2 regions of the Priestia sp. LL-8 genome follow, and region 1 is predicted to be linked to the other one. Evidence: riboswitches for the same ligand, from Rfam matches in the RefSeq annotation. Region 1 holds a riboswitch; the other holds the start of a gene.
The links. Region 1 has a riboswitch for cyclic di-GMP ahead of U9R83_RS05550 (glycosyltransferase family 2 protein). Riboswitches for the same ligand answer to the same signal wherever they lie in the genome.
Positions count from the first base shown of each region.

Region 2: it holds a riboswitch for cyclic di-GMP, as region 1 does, so the genes downstream of both, sinI (DNA-binding anti-repressor SinI) here and U9R83_RS05550 (glycosyltransferase family 2 protein) in region 1, are expected to answer to the same signal.

Region 1 is NZ_JAZAQH010000001.1:1,082,121-1,096,595, forward strand. Features, by position in the region: gene U9R83_RS05520 (ABC transporter ATP-binding protein) at 1-1,225, shown strand, start outside; gene U9R83_RS05525 (helix-turn-helix domain-containing protein) at 1,380-1,739, shown strand; gene U9R83_RS05530 (EAL domain-containing protein) at 2,067-4,616, shown strand; gene folE (GTP cyclohydrolase I FolE) at 4,656-5,300, shown strand; gene U9R83_RS05540 (NAD(P)/FAD-dependent oxidoreductase) at 5,349-6,278, shown strand; gene U9R83_RS05545 (sensor domain-containing protein) at 6,800-9,244, shown strand; gene U9R83_RS05550 (glycosyltransferase family 2 protein) at 9,279-10,781, opposite strand; cyclic di-GMP riboswitch class I at 10,805-10,889, opposite strand; gene pgsB (poly-gamma-glutamate synthase PgsB) at 11,289-12,476, shown strand; gene pgsC (poly-gamma-glutamate biosynthesis protein PgsC) at 12,488-12,940, shown strand; gene U9R83_RS05565 (CapA family protein) at 12,950-14,110, shown strand; gene ggt (gamma-glutamyltransferase) at 14,111-14,475, shown strand, end outside.
Region 2 is NZ_JAZAQH010000002.1:145,446-156,163, forward strand. Features, by position in the region: gene tuf (elongation factor Tu) at 1-513, shown strand, start outside; cyclic di-GMP riboswitch class I at 1,319-1,403, shown strand; gene sinI (DNA-binding anti-repressor SinI) at 1,423-1,554, shown strand; gene U9R83_RS27130 (anti-repressor SinI family protein) at 1,571-1,723, opposite strand; gene U9R83_RS27135 (AbrB/MazE/SpoVT family DNA-binding domain-containing protein) at 1,975-2,685, shown strand; gene U9R83_RS27140 (MurR/RpiR family transcriptional regulator) at 3,177-4,019, opposite strand; gene U9R83_RS27145 (N-acetylmannosamine-6-phosphate 2-epimerase) at 4,184-4,879, opposite strand; gene U9R83_RS27150 (maltose/glucose-specific PTS transporter subunit IIC) at 4,906-6,438, opposite strand; gene manA (mannose-6-phosphate isomerase, class I) at 6,991-7,941, opposite strand; gene U9R83_RS27160 (ROK family protein) at 7,961-8,854, opposite strand; gene U9R83_RS27165 (DUF4127 family protein) at 8,966-10,501, opposite strand; partial or broken gene U9R83_RS27170 (acetylxylan esterase) at 10,541-10,718, opposite strand, start outside.

The DNA.
Region 1 (14,475 bases):
TGGTTTGATACTAGGGTATCTTTCAAGAAAGTTCGTACAAAAATCTAGACACTTAGGACGTAGAACCTCTCAATTAGGGGAAGACTACATGGCTGGAATCACAGATCAGCTTAGTGGCATTAAAGATATTAAGAGTAATAAATTAGAATACAGCTATATTGATTGGCTGCGTTCTTTAACCTCAAGAATGAATGCAGAACAAATTGAATATGTAAAACTTAAGTCAAGCTCTCAGCTAGTATATAAAGTGAGTGCGGCTCTTCTCGTTGCAGTATTTATATTTATATCTGTAAAAGCTTTTCATGCTCAAGGCGAGCAGCTTTTTTTAATTATTCTTATCTTTTCTCGGTTATGGCCGAGATTTATTGCGATTCAATCAAATTTTGAACAAATAGCAGCTACTCTTCCCGCTTGTCAGGCTGTTAAGAAGCTCATAGAGGACTGCTCTAAAGAACAAGAATTCAAGCAAGCAGACGCGCTTTCGCCAATTACAGAGACGCAAATAGAGTGTAAAGACGTTTATTTCCGCTACAAAAAAGACAGTTATACGTTAAAAGATATTAACTTGACTATTCTTCCTAACCAAATGACCGCTATTGTAGGTCCTTCTGGAGCTGGAAAAAGTACGCTTATTGACTTATTAATGGGACTGAACTCTCCTGAAAGAGGCGAGGTGCTTGTAAATGGTCACCCGCTTAAAGATGAACTCCTACTGTCTTTAAGACAAGCCATCAGCTATGTACCTCAAGACTCGTTCTTATTTAACACTACCGTAAGAGAGAATTTACTGACGGTGAATGCACAAGCTAGTGAAAGAGAATTATGGGAAGCATTAGAATTTGCGATGGCAGATCAGTTTGTAGGAAATTTGCCTCAGGGTCTAGATACTGTTATCGGAGATAGAGGAATGAAGATATCGGGCGGAGAACGTCAAAGGCTTGTTTTGGCAAGAGCAATTCTAAAAAAACCAGCTCTTCTCATTTTAGATGAGGCTACAAGCGCCTTAGATACTAATAATGAGAATAAAATTAAAGAGTCAATTGACCGGTTAAAAGGGAAAGTAACGATTGTTGTTGTAGCTCACAGGCTGTCCACTATACAAGCTGCGGATCAGGTTCTTGTGTTGGAAGAAGGAAAAGTGATTCAAAAAGGGAGCTTTAATCAGCTGGCCTTTGAAGAAGGCGCGTTTCATAAATTATTAGAAGGACAATTTCAAACTGTTTAATAAAGGTAAGCGCTCTTAATTTATCAGCATAATCTATTTGATGTTTAACTCACAATAAAATAAAGGCGCAATATTATTAAAAATTTCACTTATAACTATTAACGGTGTTCCTTAAGCTAAATCTACATTTTAATAAGGAGAGTGCTTAATAATAATGATTGGTCGTCGTGTAAAAGAAATAAGAATGCAAAAAAAGCTGTCGCTTTCACAGCTTGCCGAACGTGCTGACATTGCTAAATCTTACTTAAGCAATATAGAACGTGGTATTTGTATTAATCCAACAATTGATGTAGTTGAAAAGCTGGCTCAGGCCCTTAAAGTGCACCCAGCTGTTCTTTTAAGCTGGGAAATAAAAGAGCTGGGTTCTGAGAGTATGGATGATTCTTTCAGCTGTATAAAAAGCCATATCAGTACTTTAGACAGCTTACAGCTTAAGGAACTAAGAGATTCTATTGATATCGTCGTCTGGAAAAGAGAAAAAGTTCCTTTAAGTGACTTAGGTAATTTAATATAAGTGTGTTAAAAAGAAGATAGTGTCACGATACCTTTGCAGCTTAAAAGAAAGTTGATCTTACGAAAAAGACAAATTTTATCCATTGATATTTTTGAAAAAACAGATAGAATATTATAAGAATATAAAATTATTCTATCTGTGTAAATAAAAGTTTTTATATTGAATTATTTTACATATGTTTTTTGAGAGTAACCAACCGCATCGGTTGGTTTTTTGCATGAGTTGATTATTTTGTGAAAATTAAAATAAATATACCGCTACACGAAGAAATTTATTATATATTTAAAAATATAAGAGCGTTTTGGTACCAATGGGAGGCCAGCACTTGTGTCTATAAAGAAAAAAATATCGCTATTCTTTACTTTGCTAGTGTTGTGTATTTTACTGGCGAATAACACTTTGCATTACATTAGATCTAAAAATAGATTAATAGATTTTAATCAAAAAGAAATTACTCTTGTAACGGAAGAAATTGCATACGAGGTAGAAAACTCTAAAAATAGCGCTTTGTATATGGAAGATAGAATGGCACAGGAATTAAGAACAGCTTCAATTGCTATACAGCGTTCTCTGCCTTCTAAATATCAGGATATAAGTAATGAGCAGCTTAAGGAGTTAGCAAAGCAGCTCAGGGTATCTCATATTACATTATTAGCTCCTAGCGGAGATGACATTATTGGTGTGAGGTCGTCAGACTCAAAAGAAATTAATATGTCTACTAAAGAATGGGGATATTGGTACACGTCTTTTCAAGAGCTTCTGGCTAATAGACCGGTCACTACAAAAAAAGGTATGGCTCTGCCCAACTTTTGGAGTGGTCCAATTGAAGTAGCTTCTAGTAATCCAAAGCATGTTGATAAATGGGGATATTATTATGATGGTTCGACTAACTATATTATTAACCCATATTTTCGTGATAAGAATGTAATAGATATTGAAAAGCAGTTTGGCCCTACTAATGTTATGAATCGCTTTACGAAGAGTTTAGAGGGTGTTCTTGAATTAACAGTGTTTAATCCCAATAATTTTGGGAAACAAAATCAAAGCGTCTATTTGAATGGAAATAGATACGTGAAAATGAAAGATCAGCCAATTTGGTATGGAACATATACATATCAAAATACGAATCGCGATAAAACATTTATTAAAAATGCCTTGAAAACAGGAATGTCGCAAAGCTATCTTTCAGAAATCAACAAGAAAAAAGTACTGAAAACATTTGTACCAATCAAGGAAGAAAAATCTGCTTCCTACGTCATAGGGGTCGTCTATGATTATGATTTGATTGAAACAGAGCTTCATGATGAATTAGTGAAGCATCTGCTTTTATCTCTGCCTTTTATCACCCTTGTACTGATCGTCAGCATTATCTTTTCTACGTCTATTACACGCCCTATTAAAAATTTGGTGGAGCACGTGAATTATATTGCAAAAGGGAATTTCGGTGAACTATCGACTGTAAGAAGAAGGGATGAACTGGGAGGTCTTATCGAAAATATTAATCATTTATCACATTTCTTGAAAACGTATTTGGATGATTTGAAAAGCAGTCAAGAAGAAAGTGAATTTCATGCGTATCACGATTTTTTAACAGGACTGCCTAATAGAAGGTATTTCAAGGAAGAACTCAATAAGCGTTTAATGGAATCTGAGCAAAAATCAATTAAACATGTAGCTGTACTGTTTATGGATATAGATCGGTTTAAAGACATTAATGATACGTTGGGGCATTCAAAAGGCGACCAGCTGATACAGCTTGTAGCGAATAGAATTAAAGCTTGCCTGCCTCCATACAATAGCTTTTTGACAAGGCAGGGGGGAGATGAATTTGTAGTTTTATTCAGTGATTTTCCACCTGTAGAGGTCGAAAAGCTGGCCAGGAAAATTATTTTAGATGTTCAGCAGCCTTGCTATATCGAAAGTGATGAAATAGTTGTAAGTATAAGCAGCGGTTTAAGTTTTTATCCAGAGCATTCTGAAAATCTGGATACACTCATTACGTATGCTGACATGGCGATGTATGCTGCTAAAAGACAAGGTGGGAACAAAGTCGTGACCTACCATCAGCTATTAAATAAAGAACAAACTGAAAAAATGCAAATTGAAAAACGTTTGCGTAAAGCTATTCAAAAAGAAACAATTGAGGTATACTACCAGCCGAAAGTAGATGCTAGACATAATACGGTAACAGGAGTAGAGGCTCTTGTTCGCTGGCATGATGAAGAGCTTGGATTTGTTTCGCCTGAGGTATTTATTGGTATAGCGGAAGAGGCGGGTTTGATTCATTCCTTATGGGGAAGTGTGATGAACATAGCCTGCTGTCAAATCAGCAAGTGGAATAAAATGTTCAATCAAGAATTAACATTGGCAATGAACTTTTCACCACGCCAGTTTCAGGACTCTTCTTTACTAGTTCATGAGGTTAAGGGGGCTCTCTCCTTGTATAACCTTAACCCAGGAAGCTTTGAAATGGAAATCACTGAAAGCACACTGCTTATTAACACTCAGGAAACAATTAAAGCTTTACATGAACTAAAAGAATATGGTATATCAATTTCTATCGACGATTTTGGTACAGGTTACTCTTCGTTGAGTTATTTGAAAAATTTACCTATAAATTGTTTGAAAATCGATCGATCTTTTATTATGGATATGAACGAAGATGACAGCAACCGTAAGATTATACAAGCAATTATCAGCTTATCTGAAAGCTTAAATTTAAATGTAATTGCAGAAGGCGTCGAGCTAGACTACCAAAAAGATTTTCTACTTAAAAATGGCTGTGTGCATATGCAAGGATACTTATTTAGTCGACCGCTATGCGCAAAAGGCTTTGAATCATTTTTTTGTAGCGGCGATGATCAAAGTATCGATTGAGATAGAAAATTAATTAAACAGGAAAGAGGAAATAGAAACATGGCACTTAGTACACAAAATTTAATTGCTCAAAAATTTTTAGAAACAGTAGGAACAGACTCAACTGAAATAGATAAAAAAATAGATCAAGCTGACACATTTATGAATGCGGTGAAAGAACTGATTGATTTATGCGGAGATAATCCGGAAAGAGACGGTCTTGAAGAGACGCCGTACCGCGTGTTAAAGGCATTTTTGGAATACACGGAAGGCTACCGAGAAGACCCGAAAGCTCATTTGGAAAAAACATTCGATGTAAATCACAACGAACTGGTATTAATACGAGATATCGAGTTTCACTCAATGTGTGAACATCACTTTGCGCCGTTCTTTGGCGTTGCCCACGTTGGGTATATACCGGATAAAAAAATTACAGGTCTATCTAAAATCGCTCGTACGGTAGAAGGATATGCAAAGAGATTTCAAGTTCAAGAACGTCTAACCAATGAGATTGCAGATGCAATCGAAGAAGTGTTAGAGCCGAAAGGAGTTATGGTGATTATTGAAGCGAAGCATATGTGCATGTGCGGAAGAGGAATTAAAAAATCTTCAGCTTCTACAGCCACTTCATCCGTTCGAGGAACATTTATGGAAAAACCAGAAGTTCGAGGAGAATTTTTATCTCTTTTACAGCGACAAATGTAAAGAAACAAAAAGCCATATAAGCTGAGAGGCAGAAGCGAGGTGAGCTGTATGCAACATGTTGACGTACTGATTATTGGCGGAGGACCCGCTGGTATCTCTGCTGCCGTGTGGTGTAAGAGGCTAGGCGTTGAGTGCTTGCTTCTTGAAGAGCAGGCACAGTTAGGCGGACAGCTGTTTACGATTTATAATGAGATTATTGATTATCCCGGAATACAAGCGGAAAATGGAATTGAGATGCAGCGTAAAATGGTTCAGCATTTTATCGATATGGACTGCTTATATGAAGCGAATACAAAAGTAATTTCTATTGACGAACGTTCTAAAACAGTAAAAGTAAAGCAGCAGGAAACAGAAAAAGAAATTGGCTATACGTATCTTATTTTAGCAACGGGTTCTAGTCAGCGAAAGCTCGGAGTGCCGGGTGAACAGCGAATGATTGACCGAGGAGAAGTATATTCAGCTTCAGCAGACGGAGAGGGGTTAAAAGGTAAAACAGTGGCTATTATTGGGGGAGGAGACCGGGCTTTTGAAGGAGCACATCTTTTAGCATCAAAAGCAAAGCAAGTATATTTGATTCATCGCTCTACGCATTTTAAAGCAAGAGAGCAATACGTTAAAAAAGTTCTTTCCGACCCCGGTGTTAAAGTAATGACAGATACCGAAGTGACGGCTATCCACGGAAAGCATCACGTCACATCGATCGATTTAAAAAGTAAAAACAGTGAATGTAAAAACCTATCAGTAGACGCAGTGCTGATCAGACTAGGCGTAGCGCCCAATGTTGAACTCATTAAAGAAAAAGTCACCACTACGCAAAGCGGACTCATCGTCATTAATGAAGTGCATCAAAGCAGCAACCCAGCTATTTATGCCATTGGAGACGCGTGCACGACTCCCTTGTTTTCTAGTATCAGCTCTTCAGCAGGTCAAGGAGCGATTGTAGCCAAGCATGTATCGAGCCTTTTGAAAAAGTCATAATATAAAAAAGCATCTATCAAATCGATAGATGCTTTTTTACGTAACATAATAAAAGAAACATAGCAGAAGTACGTTCACAGGCAGACAAATCGTTTGGAAAAAAGCAATGTAGTTTTTAGGTGCAGCGCTGATTCTTTTTACTAGAATACACTCGGTGATGAAATTAAAAAGAACGATGATGCAAGACACCATTATATACGCCCAGACGTTCTGCTGAAACAAACGAGTAAAAAGAGGCGAGAAAAGAAGTAGAAAAGTAGCGGTTTGAAAAGAGCCTCTAGAAAATAAATCATGTTTTTTAGCACTGTAAGTCAAATAATCCCTCCTTTACATGTTTTATTTTACCAAACAAAAAAGCCTTAAAAAATACCTTTGGCTATCTTTTCCTGATATGTTCCTCATTTCGGGAAAATAAAGTAAAATATATGTCAAATATAGCTTATAATAATATAAAAGAAATAGATAAAAGGAGGCAGCATGAGACCTTGCCAGATAAAAACACGGAGAAGGAGCAGTCGATCATGATCATGAAACATCTTGATCGTTTGAATACACAGCTTTTAAAAGAATACAGTGAAGGTATTTTTTTTATCAACTGTGAAGGAGATATCATGTTTAGCAACGAAGCAGCCTTCAAGCTAACAGGAAACGAACACAAACAAAAAAGCCAGGAGCTGACAGCTCTTATACATAAATCGAAACAACAGCAGGCACAAGATCTTTTTCAACGTGCTTTAAAAGGGGAAAAAGTTCAGTTTTCGACGACAATTGATCACAAAATGAAAAAAGAATTTCACTTATATATTACTCTTATCCCTATTGTCGTAAATGAGCAAGTAGTGGGTGTCTATGCCGTATGCCGAGATGATTCAAAAGAACAAGAGCGCTCTAATCACATTTCTCAATTAGAAACACATTTGAAAATGGAGCAAAAGCTTGCGAATGTAGGAAGCTGGTATTACGATGTGACGGAAGATAAAAGCTATTGGTCACCTCAGCTGTATAATATTTACGGATTAAACACTAATCAGCTCTTTACTCCTTCTTTTAAAGACGTTCTTCAATTTATTAATGACTGTGATCAAAAAAGGTTAGAAAAAGCCGTTATGGAGGCACTTTCAACCGGGGACAGCTATAAAATTGAATACGTGCTGATGCGGCCGAGCGGTGAAGAACGTACGGTGTTTGAACAAGCGGATGCAGTAGCAGACGAGCAAGGAAACGTTATACAGCTGATTGGTGTTGTTCATGATATTACAGAATCAAAAGTGATTACGAATGAATTAAAGCAAAAAGAACAGCAGTTTCAAACAATTTATAATAATTTGGACGCTGGAATATGGTCCGTTGATGTGCAAAGTAATAAAGCAATTGTATGCTCAAAAGGGGTTAGCAACATTTACGGAGAAGACGCTGCTAGATTTTTTGGGAACAGGGATCTATGGGAAAGCTTTATTCACCCGGAAGATAAACCAGCTGTTGCAAAAGCGCAGTATCAATTAGAAAAAGGAAAAACAATTCGCCAGCAGTATCGGATCTACACAAAAGCGGGAGAGATGAAATGGCTAAAAGATCGATGTATTCCGACGCTTGACGAGAACGGTAAGCTAGTGCGCATAGATGGCATTATTGAAGATATCACCGCAGAAAAAAAGTATATGGATCAAATTGAATATCTTGCGACTCATGATTATGTGACGAACTTACCGAATCGAAGAAAGTTTGAAAGAGAATTAAAAACCTTCATTCGACAGATGAAAAAAGATAGAGGTTCATTAGCGGTCTTTCATCTAGGGCTGAATCGTTTTAAACAGATTAACGATACATTAGGCCATGACGTAGGCGATCGCTTGCTGCAGCGTATTGCCAGTCGTTTAAAAAAATTCGTGACGCCCCGTGTGATGCTAGCCAGAGTAGGAGAAGACGAGCTTGCGATTTGTTTTTTATCTCTGGCACATATAAATGAGTGCCAAAAGCTAGCTGCTGCTCTTTTTCAAGAAATCGAAAAAGAAATTACTGTTGACGACTTTTCTCTCTACGTCACAGCCAGTATAGGAATCAGTATTTACCCGCATGACGGTGAAGATGTGAAAACCTTATTGATGAATGCTAACTTTGCTATGCGCCGTGCAAAAGAAATGGGGCGAAGCGACTGGCAGCTCTATTCTCCGTTAATGGACAGCGAGACGTATAAAAGCTATCATCTGGAAAAAGGACTGCGCAATGCACTTCTGCAAGATGAGTTTTTTATTGAATATCAGCCAAAGGTTCATACAAACAGCAGAGAGATTGATAGTATTGAAGCGTTAATTCGCTGGAATCATCCAGAATGGGGACGCGTATCACCAGAAGACTTTATTCCATTAGCGGAAGAAACTCATTTAATTATTGAACTCGGCGACTGGGTAATCGAGCGTGTCTGCAAGCAGCTGCAGCAGTGGAGGAGTCAAGGGTTACAAACCGTGCCTGTGTCGATTAACGTCTCGTCTAAACATTTGCTGAAACGGGGATTCGTAGAGCACGTTCAACGAACGCTAGCCCGTTACAACATCGATCCTTCATTTATAGAATTTGAAGTAACGGAAAGCTCGATTATTCAGTATGAAGAACACGTAAAAAAAGTCATGGACGAATTAAAAAAATTTGGTGTAACGTTTGCTTTAGATGATTTTGGCACCGGCTTTTCTTCGTTATCACATTTAAAAGACTTTGAATTTAACACGTTAAAAATCGATAAAACGTTTATTCAACACGCGACTGATAAAGGAAAGCAGCAGGATATTACAAAAAGCATTTTGTACTTAGCTCATGCTCTTAACATGAAAGTTATCGCAGAAGGTGTTGAAACAAAAGAGCAGCTCGCCTTTTTACAAAAGCACAAATGTTCTTTTATTCAGGGCTATATCGTCAGTCAGCCGGATAGTCATCAAAAAATCGCCGAATATTTAAAGAAACGATTTCTATAAAAAAAGTGATGTCTCCGTCGAGACATCACTTTTTTTACGCTTGAATAGGTTTTCGAAGCGTCCAAATTTGGTAAAACATATAAAGAGACTGATAGATGGTCAAATACGTCAGCAAAATCCAGCCGTTCATTAAGTACGGATAAATGGCTTGCTGTACAGAAGGGCTCGTTAAGTAATCACGGAAGTAAATGCACAGGACAACAATCATTCCTGTAAACGCAAAGCCCGTTAAAATCCCTTGCCCTAATTTACTCCGCGTTTTTCCGTTTTCTGCGTTGTATTGATTTGCCCAGCCGTCTTTTTTGTTAGCGGCAAGTCTCTCCAGCCATACTTGACTAAACGTAATTAAATTCACCCACAGATAAATCTCCGGACTAATCAAAAGACCGGCCAGTATTACATCAATCGGCCTGTGCATCGGCGTTTTGACAGCGAGCATAATATTTAACACAGAAGCTAACGCAATTGGAATGATCCAAAGCCACGACCAGTAAAATTGATCGGTCGCAAGCGCAGCCGATAACAATAAAATAAACAGCAGGCGAATAAGTAAATCACACAGCGTTTTAACCTGTGAACGCCACAGCTTTCCTTTATGCTTGGTTCTAACGTCTAAGTTTCCGTTTGTCAGTAAATCGACGGTTCCAGACTTCCATTTATTACGCTGTTCACGGTACGTGTGATAGCTTCTCATCGAATCCACAAAGCAGCGAGCGCCTGGACTGATTAACGTTTTCCAATTGGACTTTTGCAGCTGCCACGTCAGAAGCATATCTTCAACGTCGCTGTCATTTTGCCAAGGACCGTCAAGCTTATTTTCTTCTACTATATTTTGAAGCGCTTCAGGGCGAAACAGCGTAGCCTGACCCCCAAGTACGTACGTGCTTCCGCCGTGATACTGAAGATCTAACAGCCAGCTTGCCATATCCTGCTTTTGCTGATGTGTCCACCACCGGGCTATCGGTCCGCCGTACTCGCCGCTTGCAAGCTTTTCCTCGTAATGGACATCATCTTTTGACAATGAGCTTTTCTTTTTAGGCATTCTCATCGTATATTTTGCCATCACGCCGCCGATGTTTCGCGACGTCATTAAATCTTCCCATAAATTAATGAGTGCTTTCGGGGCTAAGCGGCTGTCTGCGTCCATCCCTAAAATCGCTTTAATCGACTCTTTATACAGCTGCTGATATTTCGTCAGCGTCGTATTATATAAATCCAGTGTATCTCCATATATCTTTTTCCAAGCCGTATTTAACGCGCCGACTTTTCGTTGTTTATTGCCTTCAGTGACCAGTACTTTTACATTTAAATCAAATTCATCTCCAGCCAGCTCCGCTTTTTCTTTTGTGCGGTCCGTACAGTTATCTGCAATCACAAACACATCGAGCTCCACGTTATTGGGAAGAAGCTGATCGCCTAATCCTGCCAAGCAGTCGCGAATTGATTTTTCTTCATTGTGCGCCGGAATAAAAGCCACGATGCGCGGCCTCATATACGAAGCTCCAATACTTCCAGTAACAACACGCTGATTGTTCATTTTTTTCTTTACCTCCTGATGTATCAGGAAACCCGGCCGTCCTAGTCCTGTGACCTTAGACCCGAGGTTTTGCGTCCCAGCCTTTCAACTGGTTTGCCCTTGTCTGTACAAGTATCAAATTGTTTTTTAAAAAGAACATAAAAGATAAAAAAGAAACTTTATAATGAATATTATTTTATATTTTACCATATAAATAGTTTTTTTTACCTATAAAAGTATAACAATATTCGACTGATTTTTTATTTGTTTTAGGTTTTTGAGACTATAGATGAAGTGGTTTGCTTAAGGATCGTCAGGTGCCGTAATAGCAGGAGATTCAAAGAGGTATAATTACTAGTAAATAACATAAATTACATTTAATTCTCTTATTGATAAACTTAGCTAGGTATGATTAACTATAAAAGTTAAGTAAAAAATTTGAAATATAGGGCGAAATTATAATTATTTTTATGGTCGAAGCTTCCTATTAAAACAAAAGCTAGTCGAAATAAGGAGGAAACAATCGAAATGGTGCTTAGTATTGTCTTAATCTGTTTGTTTTTAGTCTTTGCTTACGGAGCATGGGAACAGGTTAAACATCAAAAAAATATCGATTCTATTCCGGTGAGAATAAATATTAATGGCATTCGCGGAAAATCGACAGTTACTAGATTGATAACTGGAATCGTAACAGAAGCTGGATATAAAACTATTGGAAAGACTACGGGAACTTCAGCCAGGATGATTTATTGGTTTACAGATGAAGAGAAGCCAATTGTCAGACGACCTGAAGGGCCAAATATCGGAGAACAGAGACGCGTTGTAAAAGAAGCGGCCAAACTTGAAGCTGAAGCATTAGTCAGTGAATGTATGGCAGTGAATCCTGATTATCAAATTACTTTCCAAGAAAAAATGCTTCAGGCAAATATTGGAGTTATTGTAAATGTATTAGAGGATCATATGGATGTTATGGGACCAACACTAGACGAAGTAGCAGAAGCGTTTCTACCAACGATTCCTTATAAGGGGCATTTAATTACAATAGATGGTCCGTATCTTGAGTATTTCAAAACAGCAGCTGCAAAAAGAAGAACAAAGGTAATCGTAGCAGATAATTCAAAAGTTACGGATGAGTTTTTAAGGAAATTTGATTATATGGTATTTCCAGATAATGCGTCGCTTGCGTTAGCGGTAGCAGAAGCATTAGATATTCCTGAAGAAGTTGCTTTTAGAGGAATGTTGAATGCTCATCCTGATCCCGGTGCAATGAGAATTACCCAGTTTGGTGATCCTAAAGCGCCTGCATTTTTGGTAAATGGATTTGCTGCAAACGATGCTGCTTCAACATTGAGAATTTGGGAAAGAGTAGGAGAAGTTGGGTATTCAGTAGATTCGCCAATTGTAATTATGAATTGCCGCCCTGATCGTGTTGATCGTACAGAGCAGTTTGCGCGAGATGTTTTACCATATATTAATACCGACATTTTAGTGTTGATTGGGGAAACAACAAGTCCTATTATGGATGCCTATAATGAAGGGATAATTCCAGCAAAAGAAATTTGGAATCTTGAAGGTCATAGTACAGAAGAGATAATCAATAAACTAAGACCTGAGTTACATAATCGAATGATTTACGGAGTAGGAAATATTCACGGTGCTGCTGAGCCGTTAATTGAAGCAATGAAGAATTATGAACATATTGAGGAAGTTGTCTAGGAGGAAAGTGCATGTTTGGCTCGGATTTATATGTAGCGTTGGTATTAGGGGTTATTTTAAGTTTAATCTTTACAGAAAAAACAGGGATTATTCCTGCAGGGCTAGTTGTGCCAGGTTATATTGGCTTAATTTTTGATCAGCCGGTTTTTTTAGTTATGGTATTAATTATTAGTCTATTAACCTATGTCATTGTAAAACACGGAATTGGAAGGTTTGTGATTTTGTACGGTCGTCGAAAATTTGCTGCTATGTTAGTAGTGGGAATTTCACTGAAACTAATATTCGATTACTTCTATCCTGTTATGCCTTTTGAAATCTATGAGTTTCGCGGTATAGGGATCATTGTTCCTGGCTTAATTGCAAATACGATTCAAAAGCAAGGGTTGGCAATGACGATGGGAAGCACGCTTTTAATCAGCGGTGCTACATTCAGCTTAATGTTTGTATACAACTTTTTTATTTAGGGTGATTTGATGGATAGGAAATTGGATTTTAAAGAAAAGTTACTAAAATTTATAAAATCAACAAAAAAGAATACAGATAAACATGTATGGATTACACTGGCCATTTTGGTAGTTTTCATGTACGGAGCTATTTGGATCAGTAAGCCAAGTGAAGCAGTAGAAAACAATACCAAAGATGATTCATTAGTAACAGCAACAATGGTTGGAGACATTATGCTCGGACGCAATGTTGAAAAGGTAACAAATCGTCAGGGACAAGACTATCTATTTCGTGATGTAGAATCTTATTTTAAAAACTCAGATTACTCTACGGCAAACTTTGATCATCCAGTAACAGCGAATGACGAATATCCAGCGCAGGATAAACCCATTGTATTACGAACTGATGAGCAGTCTGTAAAGACCTTGAAGAATCTTAATCTTTCCGTCTTGAATGCAGCAAACAGTCATTCTATGGATTACCTTGAGCAAGGATTAAATGATACGGTGAAGGCATTTAACCAGTCTAAAATGGACTTTGTAGGAATGGGGAGAAATCTCGAAGAAGCTAGCAACATTAACTATCAAACGGTTAATGGAATTAAAATAGCTACCCTAGGTTTTACGGATACATATACTGCTTATTCAGCTGCGAATGACAATGATCCGGGAATTCTTCCTGCTAAACCAGAAATCTTTATTCCGCTTATTCAAGAAGCAAAAGAAAAAGCTAATTTAGTTGTCGTGCATGCGCACTGGGGAGAAGAGTACGACACAACGCCTTCTCCTAGACAAAAAGGATTGGCAAAAGCAATGGCAGATGCGGGAGCTGATATTATTCTAGGTCATCATCCGCACGTGCTGCAGCCGATTGATACGTACAAAAATACTGTGATTTTTTACAGCTTAGGAAATTTTGTATTTGATCAAGGGTGGTCAGCATCACGAGAAAGTGCGCTCGTGCAGTATAAGTTGAAGAAGGATGGCACAGCTAGATTTGAAGTTACACCCTTACTCATTAAAGAAGCTACGCCTACGCTTTTAAGTAAGTGGGACGCGTATTACAAAGAAAAAATCTTTAAACGTTTGACTAAAACTTCTTCAAGTGCTCTTGCTATCAAAGAGGAAAACAACAAGTTAGTCTTTACGGTCGACCACTCTAGAGTAGTAAAAAAGGGGTTAGCTGAATAAATGAAGCGAAAATGGATTTACTGGTTGATATTCCTCATAGCTATCGCAGCTGGAGGGTATGCTGTTTTACAGCAATTTAATAGTCAAACAGATAATAAACTATATAAAAAAATTAATAAATTCGAGTCTAGCCAAGCAATTAAGAATGGCTCTGGTGAGTATGGCGTAAGTTCTTCAAATTCAATTGCTGTCGAAGTTGGAACAGATGTTTTAGAAAATGGAGGGAACGCAGTAGATGCTGCTATTGCTGTTTCGTATGCTTTAGGTGTTGTAGAGCCTTACGGATCAGGTATTGGAGGAGGGGGCGGGATGCTCATTCTTCCTGGCAATCAATCAGACAAGCCTACCTTCTTTGATTACCGAGA
Region 2 (10,718 bases), on a different contig from region 1:
AGACTAAAAAAGAATGACGAAGTTGAAATCGTCGGTATAAAGGAAACAATCCAAACTACATGTACGGATATTGAAATGTTTAATAAGCTTTTAAGTGAAGCCGAAGCAGGAGAAAATGTAGGTTTACTTCTTCGTGGTATTGATAAAACGGGGATACAGCGTGGTCAAGTACTTGCTGAACCCGGATCAATAACTCCTCATACTAAATTTAAGGCTGCTATTTATGTTCTATCTAAAGAAGAGGGAGGGCGTCATAAACCCTTCTTCACCAATTACCGACCTCAATTTTATTTCCGTACAACGGATGTTACAGGGACTCTTCACTTAAAGGATAATATAGAAATGATCATGCCGGGTGATAACACTCAGATATATGTGGAACTCGTTGCACCGATTGCCATGGATATCGGCCTTCGTTTTGCTATCCGTGAGGGAGGACGAACTGTGGCCTCAGGTCAAGTCGTTGAGATTTTTAATTCAGAAGATGATGTGAAGATAAAAGCAAAAGGATAAGTATCATTTAATTCTAAGTTTGTTTTGTATAGAAAAAGCTTCCCAACGAGTGGGGAGCTTTTCGGCTTATTATCGTATGTTTTCTATAACCAATATCCTTACTTAACATAAAGCATATTACCAGTGGACAAATATAAAAATACTATTTTGTATTTACTGCTTGAAGCAGTGAGTTGAAGCTGTACCAGTATCATCTTTTCCCCCCACAAAAAAGATGAAACACTTTCCATTGTAATCCTTTGCAGAAGTCATTTCCCAATTAATATCCTTTTCCAAATTCAATTTCTTCATTTGTTTACCTTGATTATCTACATAATATTCTGTTTTCTATATATGAATCGTGATAAAAAGCTACTTCGCTCTCATTGCTGAAATAGCTTTTTATTTTGCTATTATTAAGAATAATTCAGTATGGATACTTTAAAATTTACATGTTTTCATTTTACACAAAACCAAATAACGAAAAATCTATTTAGCTATTCAAATAAATCTTTATACAAGCATAAAGAAATTATATCTATACACTGTACATTAGATTTCCTTCTAGTTAATACAATTATAGGTTTTAATAGTTAGACATTCGAAACTATTAAAACCTTTTAGAGGCTTATTTCGGATACCTATTACAGAACCAACCGCAGGATTAATGTAAGGGTAAATATATATTATCTTAAAGGAGAATTTAATTAGTTCAGAGGTTGAAACAAGAAAATCTTTGTCAAAGGAATTAAAAAAATAAATAATAATCCTTATTTTTACATGATTTCAAATCCATTATATAGTAATATATTTATAAAATTACATATTATGATAAAGGCAAACTAGTTGAAAAACTAGGACGCAAAGCTACAGGTCTAAGGTTAAATAGCTATGACAGCTGAGCTCCCTGAATATCTGGAGGTAATTTTCATGGATGGTAAACAACAATTGATAGAAAAAGAATTAGATCAAGAATGGGTTAAACTTATAACAGAAGCTAAGGAATTGGGATTAACTATTGAAGAACTTAAAAAGTTATTCAAAAAACAAATAACCCCCTAATCACAAACAACACTAGTCATATTTGGTCTTGTTTATAATCATTCAATTTCTGGGATTTCCTATTTAAAAACTCTTTAAACTCCTCTTTGGTAACGCTAGAATTCATTGCTTCTTCAACTAAAACTAGCCATTTATAGGAAAGAGTAGTGTCATGATTTGAATTATTCATTATAATCTTCCTCCTTTACAACTTGTCCTATTATAAAGCAAATTGATTTGTAATATAAGCTATAATGATAAAATTATTACTTTTTATCCTGTTTTTTACATAAATTGTTATTCATAGGGTCTTATTCAGTTATTTAGCTTATGAAGATCAAATTTAATAGCTTAGGTAAAGTGTAAACTCATGAAGATATAAAATGAATATAAGTAAATTTATCCTTTGTCTATAAAAGTACATTTGAAAGGATTTTATTAGTGGAAGAGAAAGAATCATCCAAAGATTACTTAATAATTGATAATATGGGGAGAGTAAAGGTACCTTCCCAGCTTCTAGAGCATGCCAATATTCAATCATCTGCTGCAATACAATTCCTCAACTATAAAGATTACATTGTCATGAAGCAGGTTGAATTCCCACCGGTTCTTTTGGAAGAAAATAAAGATAAGAACTTAATTAGGACTATTGATAATTTAGGCTACATTGTAATTCCAAAGATACTTCGTGAAATACATGATATAGATCTACATGATGAAATAGAAGCGAAAGTCCTTAACGAGAGCATTATTTTCGAAAAGAAAAGAGAGCAAAATAAATCTCCAGGTCTACTAAAGGGATATATAGAACCTGAATTAAGTGAGTTATCTTTACTTCAAATAAAATCAGGGAGAATAAAACTTCCTGATTTTGTATTGAAATTCTTGAATTTAGAAGAACATATGCAATTACAGTTCTTTATTAAAGGACAAGATACTATCGTTGCAAAAAAACATAGCTATAAATTTCTTACAGAAGGAAAACTTTTTTTCACTGGACAATCACGCGTGATAAAGAAAGATAAATACTTAAACATTCCTAAAAAGCTAAGAATTTATCTAAACATTCATAGTGGCGACATCCTAGAAATCAAAACAATAGGGGACAAATTAATCATAAAAAAAGCAATTGAGAACGATACTCTTGTTTAAAATAAGTAAGCGCAGCTGAAATAATTAGCTGCGCTTACTTATTTGCTGTTACCAAGAATCATTTTGTAAAAAAACTAATCTTTAGAGATACATCTTTCAAAGAATTTCACATCACTATCGCTTTTATTTTAAGAGTGCCCGAAAACCTAGTCACCTTTTCTTTAAGCGAGTGGGTTTATTTAATCTAATAATCCTTTTTACTATTTTATCCTTGAAATACCCTTGGTTATTGTACATTTTTACCACTTCTAGCTTAAATGAGATTGTAAAAGATTATCCTTAGTGACCCATAAATGCCCTCTAAGTATAGTGTAACCCTCTTTTTTATTTACTCCATCCACTTAATCGGGCGCATTACATATAAATAAACCCATACAAAAAGACGCCTTAATTGCTACTGTCCAGGTGTCTTATCCTTTTTTCATAATAGATAAGAACTAATTAGTCGTAGAGGTCTCTTCTAATTGTTTCTTATAAAGTTTTTTAGGCAATTATTCTATATTGCCTAAAGCGTGCAAAGTTTTATCCCTTAAATGAATTCTTTTCTTATAATCTTCAGCTATTAGTTCTGTGTATATCAAATCAAAAAGTAACAGGAACGGCAATAAAGGGGAGATATTCTGCCCCATATGCATGTTGCTTTTACTAGTTACTAGCAAACATACATTACTTAGCTTTGCTAATTCTGAGTCTTTATTTCCTGTAAAAATGATTATAGGCGAACCTTGTTTTTTTGCAATTTTTATAGTTTTAATTAACTCTTGCGTTTCTCCCGAGATTGAAATACCAATAACAATACTCTTCTTACTAATGAGAGAAGCATCCATTATGGCATGATGGGGATCGGTAATAGCTTCAATATATAATCCTATTCTAAAAAATTTATATTTAAATTCTTGAGCAGCTATACCTGAGCTTCCAATTCCGTAAACATGTATTCGTTCTGCTTTGATTAAGAAAGAAACTACTTCTTGAATATCTCTATATGTGTTTATTTGAAATGTATTTCTTAGTATAGTCGTATGGTCTTGATATAATTTTGCTAAATAATCAACTTGTTGAATATTGTTCACCTCAACAGGTACATTCTGCAAATCGATAAACCTTCTTAGTTCATGCTTAAATTCATTAAATCCGGAAAAAGATAATTTTTGACAAAAACGTGTAATAGTTGCTGGTGAAAGATGGAGTTTTTTAGCTATTTGATTAATGGATAAATGACTAATTTCTCCGGGAAATTTCAGAATGTAACTAGCTAACTCTTTTTCTGTTGAAGTAAAAATTTCCATATTACATTCAATACCATACAATAAATTTTCTCCTAAGTACTCCATTTTTTCTCCTTTTTAGCCTAATGCCTAATTATTTAATATGTCTTTTGTATAGTTTAATATAACCATAAAACAAGTCAATAAATACTCCACTGTATGCTTTTAAACTAAAATAAAAAACGCTTCTAAACAAGAAGCGTTTTTTATTTTACACAGATAAGTTTATTTTAATTACTCCTAAGTGCCTCAACAAATCTTTTGGTTATCTGTTGAGGCCTTGTAATTGCCCCACCTACGACTACTGCATGGACCCCCATATTTAATATAGAGCATGCAATCTCTGGTGTTAAAACATTTCCTTCGGCAATTACTTTCGAATCTTTAACACATGTTACTATTTCTTTTAATAACGCATAATCATCTTGGTAGATTTTCTTTCCCATAGTCTCGGCTGTATAACCGTACAATGTAGGAGCAACGATATCAAATCCAAGTTTTTCTGCATATACAGCTTCCTCAACAGTTGAAACATCAGCCATGAGTAGAATATCTGGATAGTTTTCTCTTATCTCATTATAAAACTGTTTTAATGTTTTTCCGTCTGGCCTTAACCTGTTAGTGGCATCAGTAGCAATAACTTCTACTCCCGTTTTAGCTAGGGAATCAACTTCACTCATTGTAGGAGTAATGTATACTTCGTTACCTCCATAAACTTGTTTGATAATTCCAATCACAGGAAGATCTACTTGTTTTTTTATTTCTAAAATATCTATTGTAGAGTTTGCACGAATTCCTTTAGCTCCACCTTCTTTAGCTGCTAAAGCCATCCTTCCCATAATAAACGGACTGTGTAAAGGCTCGTCTTCTAAAGCCTGACATGAAACAATTAACCCGCCATGAATACATTCTAAAACTTTTTTCATTGATAACACTTCCTTATTTTTTATACTTAAAGACCAAGATACTCTTCAATTTCATTTTTAATAATAGTTACTTGAGGACCATAGACAATTTGAATACCATTGCCTTTTTTTATAATACCTTTAGCTCCGGTTTGCTTTATTAGTTCCTCTTTTATCAAATCCTCTTTCTTTACAGTAACGCGTAGACGAGTTGCACAACAATCAACCACTACAATATTTTGCTCATTACCAAGACCTTGGACAATCGTTTGAGTTCTTTCTGTAGCTTTAACCTGATGTACTTCTTGTTTACTCTCTTCTCGACCAAGGACTTTTAGGTCTCTCTTAGTGATTAAGAATTTAAAAGTAAAATAGTATAAGAAAAACCATAGAATTCCGACTAAGGGAACAAAAATCCAATTTGTTTTATCAATTCCCTGAAGAATACCGAATAAAATAAAGTCTATAAGTCCTCCTGAAAAAGTCTGTCCAACAGTTATGCTTAGAATATGAGATAACATGAAAGCTAACCCATCGAATAGAGCATGAAAAACATATAGTATAGGAGCTACAAATAAGAAACTAAACTCTAAAGGCTCTGTAATACCTGTTAAGAAAGAAGTTAAAGCTGCGGAGAGGAGTAATCCTCCTACTAACTTCTTATTTTCAGGTTTAGCACAGTGATAAATTGCTAATGCAGCCCCTGGTAAACCAAACATCATAGTAATAAATCTTCCAGACATGAACCTCGATACTCCATCATAGTACTTGGTTGTGCTTGGATCTGCTAATTGAGCAAAGAAAATGTTTTGAGTTCCTGTTATAATATGGCCTTTAATTTCTAACGTTCCACCTAGAGCAGTCTGCCAGAACGGCAGATAAAAAATATGGTGTAAGCCTAAAGGCCCCAACATACGGAGGATAAATCCATAAAAGAAAGTTCCAATTACACCTGTTCCAGTAACCACTTCTCCAAGTAAATTAATGAATTGTTGAATAAAGGGCCATACTAAGAAAAGGATTACACCGACCAAGATAGATGCAAAAGAAACAATAATTGGGATAAAGCGAGAACCACCAAAGAAACCTAATACTTGGGGAAGTTGAATTTTATTATATTTATTGTGTAAAAAGGCGGTAGTAACCCCTATTATAATTCCACCAAATACGCCAGTTTCTAATGATTGAATGCCTACTAATAAGCCTTGTCCTGCCTTTGCTAAATTCTCTTTAGCCAGATCATGATTTATAGTTAGTAAAGCATTTATTGTACTATTCATTACAAAGTATCCTATCATAGCTGCTAAACCTGCTGTTCCCTTATCAGAACGAGCTAATCCTACAGCAACTCCTACTGCAAAGATAATTGGCAAATTACTAAATACAATACTCCCAGCAGAGCTCATAATAGTAAAAATTGCTTGCAACCAAGCAAAATTCAAAAATGGATAAGCTGTAATTGTATTTGGATTAGATAATGCACCACCAATACCCAGTAGCAAACCAGCTGCCGGTAGGACAGCTATAGGAAGCATGAATGATTTTCCAAATTGCTGGGCTTGTTCAAAAGCCTTTTTCATAAGATGTTCCTCCCCTTGAAATCGAATAACTTTTTAAATGACTTAATAAATTTTCATTGAAGTCTTTAGTTATAGCTAAATATTAAATATCTATAAAAGCGTTTTCAATACCCTTGTAGAAACTCTTAAACATTTTCACATAATAAGCTTTTTAGTTGAAAATGTTTTCATTTACTATTTATAAAATATATTTAAAGTCTTTCCTAGAAAGTTAGCAAAAGGTTTAAGTCTTAGAATTAACTTCTTTCGCTATGTTTTTGAAAGAATAATTCCCCATAGAAACTATAGGAACGCAAAAACGCAAACCTTTTTTACATAAAGGATTGCGCTATAAAAATATTTACTATATATATATCTTGGATAGGCGAGCCCTCAAACAACAAGTGGTACCTATCATTGAATGAATAAACTGTCCCCAAAATGAAGAAACATCTTATATCACTAAGATGCTTCTCCCCTTTTAATATTTTTACTTATTTACTGTTAATATATATGGAGTTAAATTTACTCCTAGTACTTTATTAAATTTGCAATATAAATCAACTTATTAGTCTATAAATGTGAAACAATCAATTCACAGTTTCCACTTATCTCAAAATTTCTTGTTTTTGCAGGAAGGATAAAATGGCTACCTTTATTAAATGAATATTCTCCTTCTTCGCCCCTAAGGGATCCGTTTCCGTTTATCACACTACATAACATAAAAGATTTATCCATTGTTAAAGATGCTATCCCATCTATTTTCCATTTATGAACAGAAAAAAAATCATTTTCTACGAAAGTAGTAATTATTAAATTTTTATATTTTGTTACAATAAATTTATTATCGGCATCTATATGAGGAATGTTTATAACATCTATTGCTTTTCTAAGATGCAGTTCACGTTTTTTTCCATCCTTATCTTTTCGTTCATAATCATAAACACGGTATGTAATATCAGAACTTTGTTGAGTTTCCAGTACAATTGTTCCTTCGCATAGAGCATGAATAGTTCCACTAGGTACATAGAAGAAATCACCTGGTTTTATCTTTACCCGACGAAGTAACTTATCCCAATCTCTATTTTCAATTGCTCTAATAACTTCTTCCTTTGTCTCAGCATTGTGGCCATATACTATCTCAGCTCCTTTCTTACAGTCTATGATGTACCAACATTCTGTTTTACCTAACGCCCCATTTTCATATAAATTTGCATAGACGTTATCAGGATGTACTTGTACAGACAGATCTTGATTGGCATCTAAAATTTTTGTTAAAAGTGGAAACGTAGCCCCTCCGTAGTGACCAAAAACTTCTGGATGACTACTCCAAATTTCATTTAAAGTCTTTCCAGAGAACGGTCCATTTTCAACAGTAGACGGTCCATTTACATGTGCTGAAATTGCCCAGCATTCACCTGTTCTATTATGAGGAATTTTGTACGCAAATTTATCTTCTAGTCCCTTGCCTCCCCAAATTTTCTCTTGAAAAATTGGCTCTAGAAATAATGGCTGCACCTTTATAATATCCCCCTATGTTCTTTTATTTTTGTTTTTCCGGTTGTGTCTCGTAAGCTTCTTTCCCTAGAATTAACGCCCCTGTAATTCCCGCAAGCTCTCCCAACCCTGGAGAAACAATATATTTTTCTATTTCATTAGATAATTCAGGGAGTTCAATGTATTTATTTAACATCTTCTTTACATTTCTATAAATAAGAGGAAACAACTGTTTCTGCTTCATCACCCCTCCACCTAAAATAATTTTCTTAGGTGACAAAATAAGAATATAGTGAACTAAAGCTTGTGCAAGATAATAAGCTTCCATCTCCCATACTTCTGAATTATTTACTAATTCAACCCCTGGTTTCCCCCACCTTTCTTCAATAGCAGGTCCCGCAGCAAGTCCCTCGAGACAATCATTGTGATAAGGACATTTCCCTGGATAAGTATCATTTAAATGACGCCTAACAGTAACGTGCCCCATCTCTGGATGGGAAAGTCCTTGGAGAAGTTTCCCTTCCAACACAGCTCCTGCGCCTATTCCTGTTCCTACTGTAATATATAAACAACTATTAAGACCTTTTGCAGCTCCAAATGTTACTTCTCCTAAAGCTGCAGCATTCACATCTGTACTAAATCCTATTGGTATATTAAATGACTCTTCGAGTTTCTTTAGGATGGGATAACCTTTCCAACTGAGCTTAGGTGTTGAAGTAATGCGCCCGTAGGAAACGCTTTCAATGTTCACGTCACAAGGACCAAATGATCCTACACCTATGGCCATTAAATTAAACTGATTAAAGAATTCAATAACTTTTCCCATTGTTTCTTCAGGTGTAGTGGTAGGAAATGTGACTCTTTCAAAAATTTGTCCATTTTCATTACCCACAGCACATACAAATTTTGTACCTCCTGCTTCTATTCCCCCGTACAGCATGGCACTTCCCCTTTATTTCTCATAGTCTTTTTAAAATAGTTTTCTTATTCATAGACTACTAAATTATTTTTTTATTTAAACACATTATGTGAATAATTATCTTCTAAATATCTACAGAATTGGTTTTGTACATCCTTTAAATTCTAATTTCATACCACATTCAAACATTCGGTTCCATGGTGCATACGTGGATACTTTATCTAAATTCATATCTCCAAAGCTATGAATAATAGTGTCATGATAAGATTTATAAAGCATATCATCCCTGATTCTATTTATAGTTTTTCCCCTATTTTTTAAATCAAAATAATTAAGCTTATATTTCGGAAGAAAATTATCAACTAACTTTTTTCTAACTTCTGCTTGATAGAAATAATCATCTAGCAGATGATAAATAAGGTTCTCCTGAATAGTTCTTACTTTACCTTTTAAGCCAATGATCCCTTGACAAATTGTTGTTCCAAGGGTATTGCAGTTTGTATTCCAACCTTTATACGAAATTAATTTGTCAAGAACTTGTTCTTCATCTAAAAGAATAATTAGTTCTTGATCTCCACCATTGGCATATGCACTATCTGCTACCATTACTTTTTTACCAGAATCAATATGTTTTTTTATATCGCCTACAAATACTAGCATGTTGCGAAAGCTAGTATATGTAATATCTTTTTTAGCCTGCTCCCAAGCTTCTTGCATAACACGTCCTGGTGTATTGTATGCAAGAATTATATCGGCTTCATCAGCGCTAGCTACTAACTGACAGCCTGCTGCTAGAATATGAGCTTTAAGACTTTCTCCGTAGGGACGATCCTCATATAACGGTATGAGACTTGGACCAAGAGTGCTACTCCAAATTGGGTATACTTTTGGCGTTATTCCCTTTATATCATTGTATACCCGCGTTAGTAGCGTTGCTCCTACCTCATCTGCCCCAGGATACATATGAACCTTCTTATGTAGTCGAAGTTGTTCACGTTTTTCTACTACTTTCTTTTGATCCATAGCCGTATAACCGAATTCCGAGCTATCATCCTGAGGTATAGATAAAAATGTCAATACACCTTCATGTACAAGATTAAGCATACTTACATTTATCATTGAATTAAAAATTCGCCTTGTTTCATAATCTTCAATATATTGTTTTGGTAACTGAGCTGAGATTGCTTTTAGTTCGTGTTCTTCGGATTGAGAAAGCTTTTCACGAGCCTTTTTGTCTTGTAAATAAGCATTCAGAAATAGTTTATGTCCCCATTCCTCATAATAGTCAGGCTCCTCGTCACTTGAACTGTACTTTGGTGTGCGCATAATTAAGTTAGAAGCATATATAGGAGTATCAGGGTACGTTTTATGTAGTATACGCAAGCGTTCAATACATGTTGCTCCCGCATCTTTTGTTAAGTAGTGCAACCGAGAAGGTAATAGTCCACCATATATCATCATATCGATACTAATAATAAAAGCATCGACGGATTTTCCTGCTGCAAATAGCCAATCCCATATCCGATTTGTATCAGCTGCTTTCTTCTTTTCTCCTAACATACTTTTATCAGGAATTAGTAATTCTATCTCAGCTGATGAACGAGCAATCATTTGTATATAATCAATGTTACAAGGCCGTTCATCAATTGGTAAGTAAGCAATTTTCATAAAATGACTCCTCTGCTGGTTATTGTTTTAGATCTTTGTCTACCAGCTTCTTTTAGAATTGAGAAACTTTAATTTTTCTTCTTCATGGATGGGGGGCAATTCGTGAGAAAATTCATGATAAACCTGAATTTTCTTCTCTCCCTTTAACTGATGATACAATGCAAATCCACTAGAAGGAGGACAGACTTCATCCTTTAAACCAATACCTATCAAGGTC